4 regions of the Microbispora sp. NPDC046973 genome follow, and region 3 is predicted to be linked to each of the others. Evidence: riboswitches for the same ligand, from Rfam matches in the RefSeq annotation. Region 3 holds a riboswitch; each other region holds the start of a gene.

Region 1 (2,176 bases), on a different contig from region 3:
AAGGGCGTGACCGCCGACCGGGTGGGCCGCAGTCTCGACGTCAGCGGGCGCACCGTGCGGCGCCGGCTGCGGTGCATCTGCGACCGCATCGGCGTGGCGACCGCGATCGAGGCCGTCGCCTGGGCGGCACGCCGCCGCCTCATCTGACCGCGAACGCGACGCCCTCCGGCGAGGAAGGGCCCAGCCGGCTCCGGCGAGGGAGGGCTCAGTCGGCGACGCGCACCGCTCCCGCGAACGGCCGTCCGGCGATCCTCGCGATGTGGACGACGTCTCCCGTGCGCGGCGCGTGGATCATGTAGCCGTTGCCGATGTAGATGCCCACGTGGTGCAGGTCGGAGTAGAAGAACACCAGGTCGCCGGGGCGGAGCTGGTCACGGGGGATGTGCGTGCCGGCCGTCCACTGGTCGCCCGTGTAGTGGGGCAGGCTGATGCCCACGGACTGGTAGGCCGCCATGACCAGGCCCGAGCAGTCGAAGGAGCCCGGCCCCTCGGCGCCCCACACGTACGGCTTGAGCTGCTGCCTGAGGGCCCAGCGCGCCGCCTGGGCGGCCTTGCCGTCGCCGATGATGGGGAACGACGTCCTCGAGCGCGTCTCGCTGCCGATTGTCTGGGAGACCTGCCGGTAGAGGCTGCTCTCGGTCTTCTTGATCAGCTTGGTGATCTTGTCGCGCCGCGAGTCGAGGCCGCTGAGGAGCTTCTTGACCTCGGTCTGCCGGGCGGAGGCGCTCTCCCTGGCCCGTGCGGCGGCGTCCATGGCCTTGGTGACCTCGGCGACCTCCTGGCTCTGCTGCAACTCCAGCGCGTACGTCGTGGAGGCCTGGTCCAGGTATCGCCGGGGGTCGGCGTCGCTGTCGATGAGCACGAGCGCGTTGCCGAGCCCGTTGGTCATGTAGGAGTGCTGCGCGAGGGCGCTCGCCTTCTGCCGGCGGACCTCGAGCTCCGCCTCGCTCTTGGCGAGGTTCTTCTTGGCGAGATCGGCGGACCGCTCGGCCGCCTTCAGGCGCACCCGCTCGCCGTTGTACTGCTCGGTGAGCGTCTCGATCTCGGTGTAGAGGCCCTCGACCTGAGCTGTGAGCTCCTTGAGGCTCGGCTTGGGGTCGGCGGTGGCGCGGACCACCGGGGCGCCGAACGTGATCGCGGTGATCGCGACGCCGACGAACGCGAAGCGGCGGATGGCACCCGGACCGGCCGTGCCGGCTCCGGACCGTCGGCCGCGGGCGTGCCTGCCCGCCGGCCGTCCTCCACGCATGCGCAACCGAGCTCCTCTCCCACGTGTGCCCCGCGGCGCGTCCGTCGTCGAGACGGGCCGTACAGCGGGGCACTTCTGAGCGCCTACCGGGTTAGCTGACGGGTTCGGGCCGGAGTAGCCCTACCTTGGCGGATTCACCCCTTGTAGATCCGAGACCGAACCGATCCTGATCCTGCAGTTGGGTCCCCGGCTCCCCTTCGCACTCGGTGCTTCGAAGATTCGGCGCCCGGTCGCCGTGAGCGCTCACGATGACCGGCATCGTCGCTGGACGATAGTGCACGGCGAGTTCTTGCTCAACCAGAACTCCGAAACCCGTCTACGTTTGACAACCAAACGATCACGGTCGGGTCACGAGCTCGGTGGTGATTTATCCGCCTTCACCTGCGTTTAGAGCGATCTGAGGGTTTCGATGTGCTGCTCGGGCTGGTGAAAAAAGTGGGACGAACCTGGACAGCCCCCTTTGGGTGTCGCCGCGCATCCGTCCGTATCCTTACGGCTACGCATAGTCAGGACTCATGTCGGGTGTGGCGTTTGGGAATGACCGTTATCCGTGGGGAGGCTCCGTGCCGACCGAGTGGGATCGGCCGCGCTGCGGCTAGGCTGACCGGTCATGGAGCAGGTCGCCGCGCAGACATCCAGCGAGCCGGGTGCCACGGCCGTGACGGTGCGCCGGGCCAGGACGCCGGACGTCCGGGCGATCCGGCGCCTCGTCGACGCGTATTCGGGCGTCGGTCCCCGCCTGCTCAAGAAGAGCACGGTCACGCTGTACGAGGACGTCCAGGAGTTCTGGGTGGCCGAGGCGGACGGGCAGGTCGTCGGCTGCGGCGCGCTGCACGTGCTGTGGGAGGACCTGGCCGAGATCAGGACCGTCGCCGTGGATCCCGCGGCACGCGGCGGAGGCATCGGCCATCGGATCGTCGGCGCGCT
Region 2 (2,176 bases), on a different contig from region 3:
CGATCTGCAAGAACTCGGACGAGCGGTCAAACAGGCTCAGTATCGGCAGCATCGGGCCCTGGAGAGCGGGCTGTCCGCGATCGGCGCGACGCTGGCCCAGTGGGATGCTCTTCGGGCGATCAGCCGTTCTCCCGGGGCGTCGGCCCGGGAGCTGGCCGTGGCGACCTTCCAGACCGAGCAGGCCTTCGGAACCCTCGCCGGTCGGCTGGTGGCCCAGGGGTGGATCGAGCGCCGGCCCGGGCGCGGCCGGCGCATCGAGCACCATCTCACCCCTTCCGGGGAGCGGGTCCTGGAAGCCGGGCACAGGGTCGCCGACGAGGTGCTCGCCAGGTGTTACACCGCGTTGTCGGACGGGGACCGCGGGACCCTGCTTGCCCTGCTCCAGCGCCTCATCGCAGAGGACGCGTAGTCTCCGGCCTCTGGCCGGCCCTCGGCGGGGATTTCCCGGGTGGCGCGCCCCCGGGACATCCCCGCCGAGGAGGTCTCCCCGGCCCGAGGTCAGACCCCGGGGCGTACGGCGGTGAGGAAGCTGCTCCTCCAGTAACCGTTGAGCCTGTCGACACTGACCACCGCGCCGCTGTGGGGAGCGCTGATCACCTTCTTGTGCCCTATGTACATGCCCACGTGGCCGCCGCCGCTGGTGAAGATGAGGTCGCCGGGCTTGAGGTGCGCCAGGGAGACCCTCTTCTTGACGGCATCGAGCATCGACCAGGTCGTGCGCGGGAGCTTGACGCCGGCCTTGCGCCAGGCGAACTGGACCAGCCCGGAGCAGTCGAACGCCCGTGGGCCCGTGGCGCCCCATACGTACGGATCGCCGAGGTGCTTCTTCGCCACCTTGATGGCGCGCTCGGCCTTCTCCTGCTGGAGGGCCGACTTGGTGAGCTTCGTGTTCGCGGAGTCGTCCGCCGTGGTCGCCGCCGGAGCCTCGCCGTTGTACGGGGTGGTCACCGTGACGGGGGGCTCGGGCGGGATGACCGCCGAGGCGGGGGGCGGGGCTGTCACCGTCCCCGACATGGCGGCCGCGGGGAGCGCGCTCAGGGCTCCCACGGAGGCGGTGAGCGCGGCGCTACTGAGAGTGACGCAGGCAATGCGGAGCAGAGTGGTGGAGTTGGCAGACAGGGGATCTCTCCCTAGGGTCTTCCGCTTGCGCCTACCGGGTTAGCTGACGGATTCGGGCGGGGAAGTCGCCCTACGGCGCTGGCGCGCCGATTCACCCCAGACCTTCGTCGAAGGTCGATTGGTTCCCCGGCTCCGAGCCTCCTTGCTGCACGGATTCGGCATCACCGGCGCCCAGGGGGGCGGAGAGGACGTGGCGACGGTGACAGTGGATGTTCGTTTTCGAACACGGCCTGGCCGGGTTCATAACGGCGGTGTCACGGGGACCCCGTCGTTGGGCAAGGAAACTACCAAGTAGCCACATATTGCCGCAAAGGGCATGAAAAGGGTAAAGATCACATAAAAAGGATTAAAAGGTAAAACCCGCAGGTCAGGCGGCCCTTGGAGGGGCAAATGTGGCGCTCGTCACACTCGCCGACGGCGTCCGGGTGCGGGGGCGGGCGCCATGGCCCCGCGTGCGCCTCGCGAAAGATCGGCCTGGGCGGCGAGGAGCTCGGCGTACTTGCCGGGCACGGCCATCAGCTGCTCGTGGGTGCCGCGTTGGACGATGCGTCCTGAGTCGAGGACCAGGATGAGGTCGGCGTCCCTGACTGTGCTGAGGCGGTGGGCGATGATGATTCTGGTCTGGGGGAGCCGGGCCAGGTTGGCCTCGATGGCGGCTTCGGTGGTGCTGTCGAGGTTGCTCGTGGCCTCGTCGAGCAGGAGCACTTTGGGCCGGGACAGTACGGCGCGGGCCAGGGCCAGGCGCTGCCGCTGGCCGCCGGACAGGCCGCCGCCCTCGGTCAGCATGGTCTCGTAGTTCATGGGCATGGCCATGATCTCGTCGTGCAGTGCGGCCAGTTCGGCCGCCGCGACGACGCGCTCCAGTGGGGCGTCGGGGTCGTTGAGTGCGATGTTCTCTCGTATGGTGCCGTTGAACAGGGACGGGTCCTGGGTGACGACGCCGAACTGGCGGCGCAGGGTGCGCAGGTTGAGCTCGCTCGCGGGGACGCCGTCGTAGCGGATCTCGCCCTCGACCGGGGTGTGCAGGGCCAGCAGAAGCCGGGCCAGCGTACTCTTG
Region 3 (2,176 bases):
ATGAGAGCCGTTGCCGTTCCCCAGCAGGCGGGTCGGTCGGCGGATGAGCGCCCGCCACGCCATGAGACGCCTGCAAGCCGGCCTCACGAATAGGCTCACGATCACGCCGATGTGAGGAGAAGTTGCTGTACGGGCCTGCTGTACACGAGCACGCGGTGAGGAGCGCCGATGGCGACTGAGGGAGGTCTCGATCCGAGTCGCTTGCCGCGAGGTGCGACGGGGTTCCGAGATTTCAGATCCGAGCCGCTGCCCTTGACGGATGCGCGGGTCTTCGCCTCAGCCTGTTACGCGGCTGCTCGGCTTGTGCGCGGCAGGGTTCTGGAGATCAGGCAGCCGGAGGTCCCCGGTAGACGGCTTGCGGGCTCAGTACATCGAGATGTGCACGTGGTCGTAGTGGTTGGCGGTGATTCCGCCGCGGTCGGACATGGTCCGCCAGCCCGGATGGCCGAGGTTGTAGATGCGCTGCTGCCAGATCACGTACATCACGCCCAGCTTCGGCCCGTTCTTGATGGCCCAGGCGGCCAGGGTGTCGCCGAGGGCCTTCATTCCGGGAGAGGGCATGGCGCCGCCCGAGCTCATCATGAAGTCGCAGGCGCGTCCGAGAGGATGCTCGCCGCTGTTCTCCGCTCGGTAGCAGCCGACCGGAAATTGGAGGTCGAAGTGCTTTTCGACCTCCGTGCGCATGAACCGCATCCGGGGCGTGATGTTGTCGGAGCCGCTGGGCAGCTCAGGCGCCCACGACCCGCCCGCGCGCTTTCCCGGCGCGATCGGGATCAACGCGTCGAGCTTGTCCTTGATCTCGTCGATGAGATCCTCGGCGTCCTCGCGCTGCCCGGCGACCTCGGCGGCCTGCGCCTTGAGCTGTGCGGTCAGCGTCTTGGCTGCGTCCGCGGCCCGCTGCCGCTCGGCGCGGACCTGGTCGAAGTGCGCGAGCCTCGCGGCCTGCTCCTCCTTGAGCTGGTAGTTCAGCGCCGCGGTGTTCATGTCGGGCAGCGCCATCGCGCTCTCGGTCTGGTAGCGCAGCCCGGCCATCTGCCGTACGGCGTCGCTGGCGGACTCGAAGTCGGCCTCGGCCTTGGCCAGCCGGCCCCGGGCCGCCTGCTCCTCCACGCGGGCCTTGGCCAGGGCGACGCGTTTGGCGTTGTAGTCGCCGATCAGCCGGTCGACCTTCTTCCGCAGGTCCGACAGCTCCTTCTTGAGCTGCTTCTCCGTCGGTTTGGGATCGGCCGCACCGGGCGCGGCCGTGCCGAACACGAGGGCGGCGGAGGCGAGCACGCCGACAGCCAGGGGGAACGCGCGGGGCAGAGCCCACTCCTCTCCATCTGCCGACCGGGTTAGCTGACGGGTTCGGGCTGGAGGAGCCCGGGCAGGCCACTGCCTTGACCCCAGGTGCGTGATTGGGTCCCCGGCTCCCGGGCGGGGCGCCCGGGATTAGGCGTACCGGTTGTGACGGCCGGTGTCAGGGATACTAGTGGTAAAGAAACGGTGGCTGCCACCGAAGTCGCAACCAATCGGAGATCAAGCCGTTATCGCCTCGCGAAGCATCCGAGCGGCCTCCTCCGGCAGCACGTCGTTGACGAAGGCGCCCATGGCCGACTCCGATCCGGCCAGATACTTCAGCTTGTTCGGCGCGCGCCGGATGGTGAAGAGCTGCAGGTGGAGATAGGCGAGGTCGCGCCGGTGGCTGACCGGGGCCTGGTGCCAGGCCGCGACGTACGGCATGACGACGCCGAACAGCCCGTCCAGGCGGCGCAGCACCTCGATGTAGAGCGGCGCGAAGGCGGCGCGTTCCTCGGGCGACAGCGCGGGGATGTCGGGCACCTGGCGGTGCGGGTAGACGTGCACCTCGAACGGGTATCGCGCGGCGGCAGGGACGAAGGCCGTCCAGTGTTCGTTGGCGGCCACCACCCGGGGGCCCCTCCGCTCGGCGGCCAGGACGTCCGCGAACAGGTTGCCGCCCCGATGGCGGGCGGCGGCGTCCAGCATCTGCCGCGTACGCGGCGTGACGTACGGATAGGCGTAGATCTGCCCGTGGGGATGCGGCAGCGTGATGCCGATCTCGGCGCCGCGGTTCTCGAAGCAGAAGACCTGCTCCACGCCCGGCAGCGAGGACAGCTCGGCCGTGCGGTCGGCCCACGCCTCGACGACCAGCTCGGCCTGCTCGTCGCTCAGGGAG
Region 4 (2,176 bases), on a different contig from region 3:
GTACCCGCCCACATCGCGTCCGTCATCGAGATCCCCTTTCCCCTCTGATCACAGCGCTGCCCGTGAGAAGCGGTGCCGGGAGCCACCCTAGTAGTTAGTTTGGCTAAGTAATCCCGCCGTCCGGCAGCGGACCGATGACTGCGCCGGGCGGGCGCTCGTGCCGTACGGGGCGCTGTGTGGCGCATCTCACCGCGGACAGTCCGCGACCGTGAGGACCTGCGGAAGCGCGGAACGGTGGGGGCCAGAATCGTGCCGTTTGCCGCCTTTTTGGTCGTGTCTTACTTGTTATCTACTAAGCTTCCCGTGTCTCGCCGGTGAGCGGTCCTCAACCCGAGGACGACCGGCGACCGCCGAATCCCGGAAGTCATCGATCCCGGGAACCGGGGACCCACGTCTCTTGGGGTGAATCCGGACCATCCGGTAGGGCTACTCCTGGCCCGAACCCGTCAGCTAACCCGGTAGGCGGCCAAGGAGAGGAGAGCGCGTGGAGTGTCGGCTCCACCTGCCCACCCGGTCCGCGTCGCATCGCCGGACCACATGCCTGCCCTGGAACGTCTCCAGGCTTCCGGGGTGATGGCGCGCCCGTGACGGGCTGCCACATCTCCCGTTTCTGATTCCGCCCCGCCGCGGCCGTGTCCTCGGACGGTCATGCCGTCATGCCGTCACGCCCCGCGGGCCGGTTCGTCATGTCTCGATTCGTCATGTCTCGAAGCGCGCCATAGGAGCCTCCGATTTCCACCGATCCGATCGCCCGAGAGCTGCTCGACGCCGTCCGCCCGGAACTGGGCTACCGCGAGCGAGCCGGGAAACACACGAAGTTCGGCGAGTGGTACGCCGACAACGTCGCCAAGGACCCCGACTTCAAGACCGCCCCCTGGTGCGACATGTTCGTCTCCTGGGCGGCGGACCGGGCCGGGGTGCAGGACCATGTCGGCGAGTTCGCGCTGACCACACGGCACGCCAAGTGGTTCAAGAAGAACCACGCCTGGAGCGACAAGCCCGAGCCGGGCGCCGTGGTCTTCTTCGACTGGTCGGGGTCCAAGAAGATCCACGACATCGACCACGTCGGCATCGTCGAGAAGGTCGTCGGCGGCAAGGTCCACACCATCGAGGGCAACGTCGACGGCGTGTGGCTGAAGCGCAAGGTGCGCGACACGAGCAAGATCGTCGGGTACGGCCTGCCGCGCAAGGTCAAGGGGGCGCAGAAGGCGCCGGTGACGATCCAGCCCGTGGCGGCCGTGAAGGCGAGCGTCCAGGGTGCCGCGGCGCCCGCGACCAGGAACATGGCGGCCACGCAGGGGAAGTCCCTCGACGTCGTGTGGTCGCCCGGCGACGCCGTCCTGCCGGCGGGCCTGCTGTTCGCGGTGGTCTCCACCGCCGTGACCGGGCTCCGGTTCAAGGCCGCGGCGGCGACGTCCGGCGGGCGGCACCGCAAGCGCGGGTGACCTCCCACCGCCGGCCTCCCACCGGTCCGCCTTCCCGTGGCGGCGGACCATAGGGGCACGTCGTCGACGCGGGCCGTCGCGGCGCGCTAACCCAGCAGGCTCTTCATCTCCTTGATCTCGGCGGACTGGCTGAAGACGATGGACGCCGCCATCCGCCGGGCAGGCGCGTAGATTCCGCTGCGCAGTTCGTCGCGGGCCATGGCGACGGCGCCCTCGTGGTGCCGGATCATCATCGTGAGGAAGGCCCGGTCGAAGGCCCGTCCGGACAGCCCTTCGAGACGCCGCATGTCCTCGGGGGACATCATTCCCGGCATGGCGTGGTGCGCCGGCGCCGGGCTCTCGCCGGGCACCTGCTCACCCCAGGCCCTGAGCCAGCCGCTCATGGTCCGGATCTCGGGAGCCTGCGCGGCCTCGATCCGCCGGGCCAGCCGCGCGACCCGGGCGTCCGCCGCGCGGCCCTCGGCCAGCCTCCCCATCTCCACCGCCTGACGATGATGCGGGATCATCATCCGGGCGAACATGACGTCCTGGTCGTTGTGGTCGGCGGCCGGCGTCGTGGCGGCAGGCGCGGTGAGCGCGGCGGGCGGAGAAGGCGTCCCGGCCGATGCGGCGGAGCCGTACGCGCCGCCCACGCCGACCAGCAGGCCGCCCGTCAGCAGGGCCACCGGTAGAACACGTCCCTTCATCGGCCGACACCTCCGTACGTCTGAAGGGGGGCGAGCGCGAGCCCC

Evidence for each region. Region 3 has a riboswitch for cyclic di-AMP ahead of ABZ860_RS41640 (hypothetical protein). Riboswitches for the same ligand answer to the same signal wherever they lie in the genome.
Region 1: linked by a shared signal. The riboswitch ahead of ABZ860_RS29025 (NlpC/P60 family protein) and the one ahead of ABZ860_RS41640 (hypothetical protein) in region 3 are both predicted to bind cyclic di-AMP.
Region 2: linked by a shared signal. The riboswitch ahead of ABZ860_RS02775 (C40 family peptidase) and the one ahead of ABZ860_RS41640 (hypothetical protein) in region 3 are both predicted to bind cyclic di-AMP.
Region 4: linked by a shared signal. The riboswitch ahead of ABZ860_RS13320 (CHAP domain-containing protein) and the one ahead of ABZ860_RS41640 (hypothetical protein) in region 3 are both predicted to bind cyclic di-AMP.

What each region holds. Positions count from the first base shown of each region.
Region 1 is NZ_JBEYWQ010000018.1:163,420-165,595, forward strand. Features, by position in the region: gene ABZ860_RS29020 (LuxR C-terminal-related transcriptional regulator) at 1-147, shown strand, start outside; gene ABZ860_RS29025 (NlpC/P60 family protein) at 206-1,249, opposite strand; cyclic di-AMP (ydaO/yuaA leader) riboswitch at 1,315-1,468, opposite strand; gene ABZ860_RS29030 (amino-acid N-acetyltransferase) at 1,860-2,176, shown strand, end outside.
Region 2 is NZ_JBEYWQ010000001.1:565,876-568,051, forward strand. Features, by position in the region: gene ABZ860_RS02770 (MarR family winged helix-turn-helix transcriptional regulator) at 1-409, shown strand, start outside; gene ABZ860_RS02775 (C40 family peptidase) at 499-1,002, opposite strand; cyclic di-AMP (ydaO/yuaA leader) riboswitch at 1,133-1,290, opposite strand; gene ABZ860_RS02780 (peptidase domain-containing ABC transporter) at 1,522-2,176, opposite strand, start outside.
Region 3 is NZ_JBEYWQ010000056.1:3,716-5,891, forward strand. Features, by position in the region: gene ABZ860_RS41640 (hypothetical protein) at 364-1,275, opposite strand; cyclic di-AMP (ydaO/yuaA leader) riboswitch at 1,310-1,448, opposite strand; gene galT (galactose-1-phosphate uridylyltransferase) at 1,519-2,176, opposite strand, start outside.
Region 4 is NZ_JBEYWQ010000005.1:207,035-209,210, forward strand. Features, by position in the region: gene ABZ860_RS13315 (dienelactone hydrolase family protein) at 1-26, opposite strand, end outside; cyclic di-AMP (ydaO/yuaA leader) riboswitch at 339-481, shown strand; gene ABZ860_RS13320 (CHAP domain-containing protein) at 783-1,445, shown strand; gene ABZ860_RS13325 (DUF305 domain-containing protein) at 1,532-2,131, opposite strand.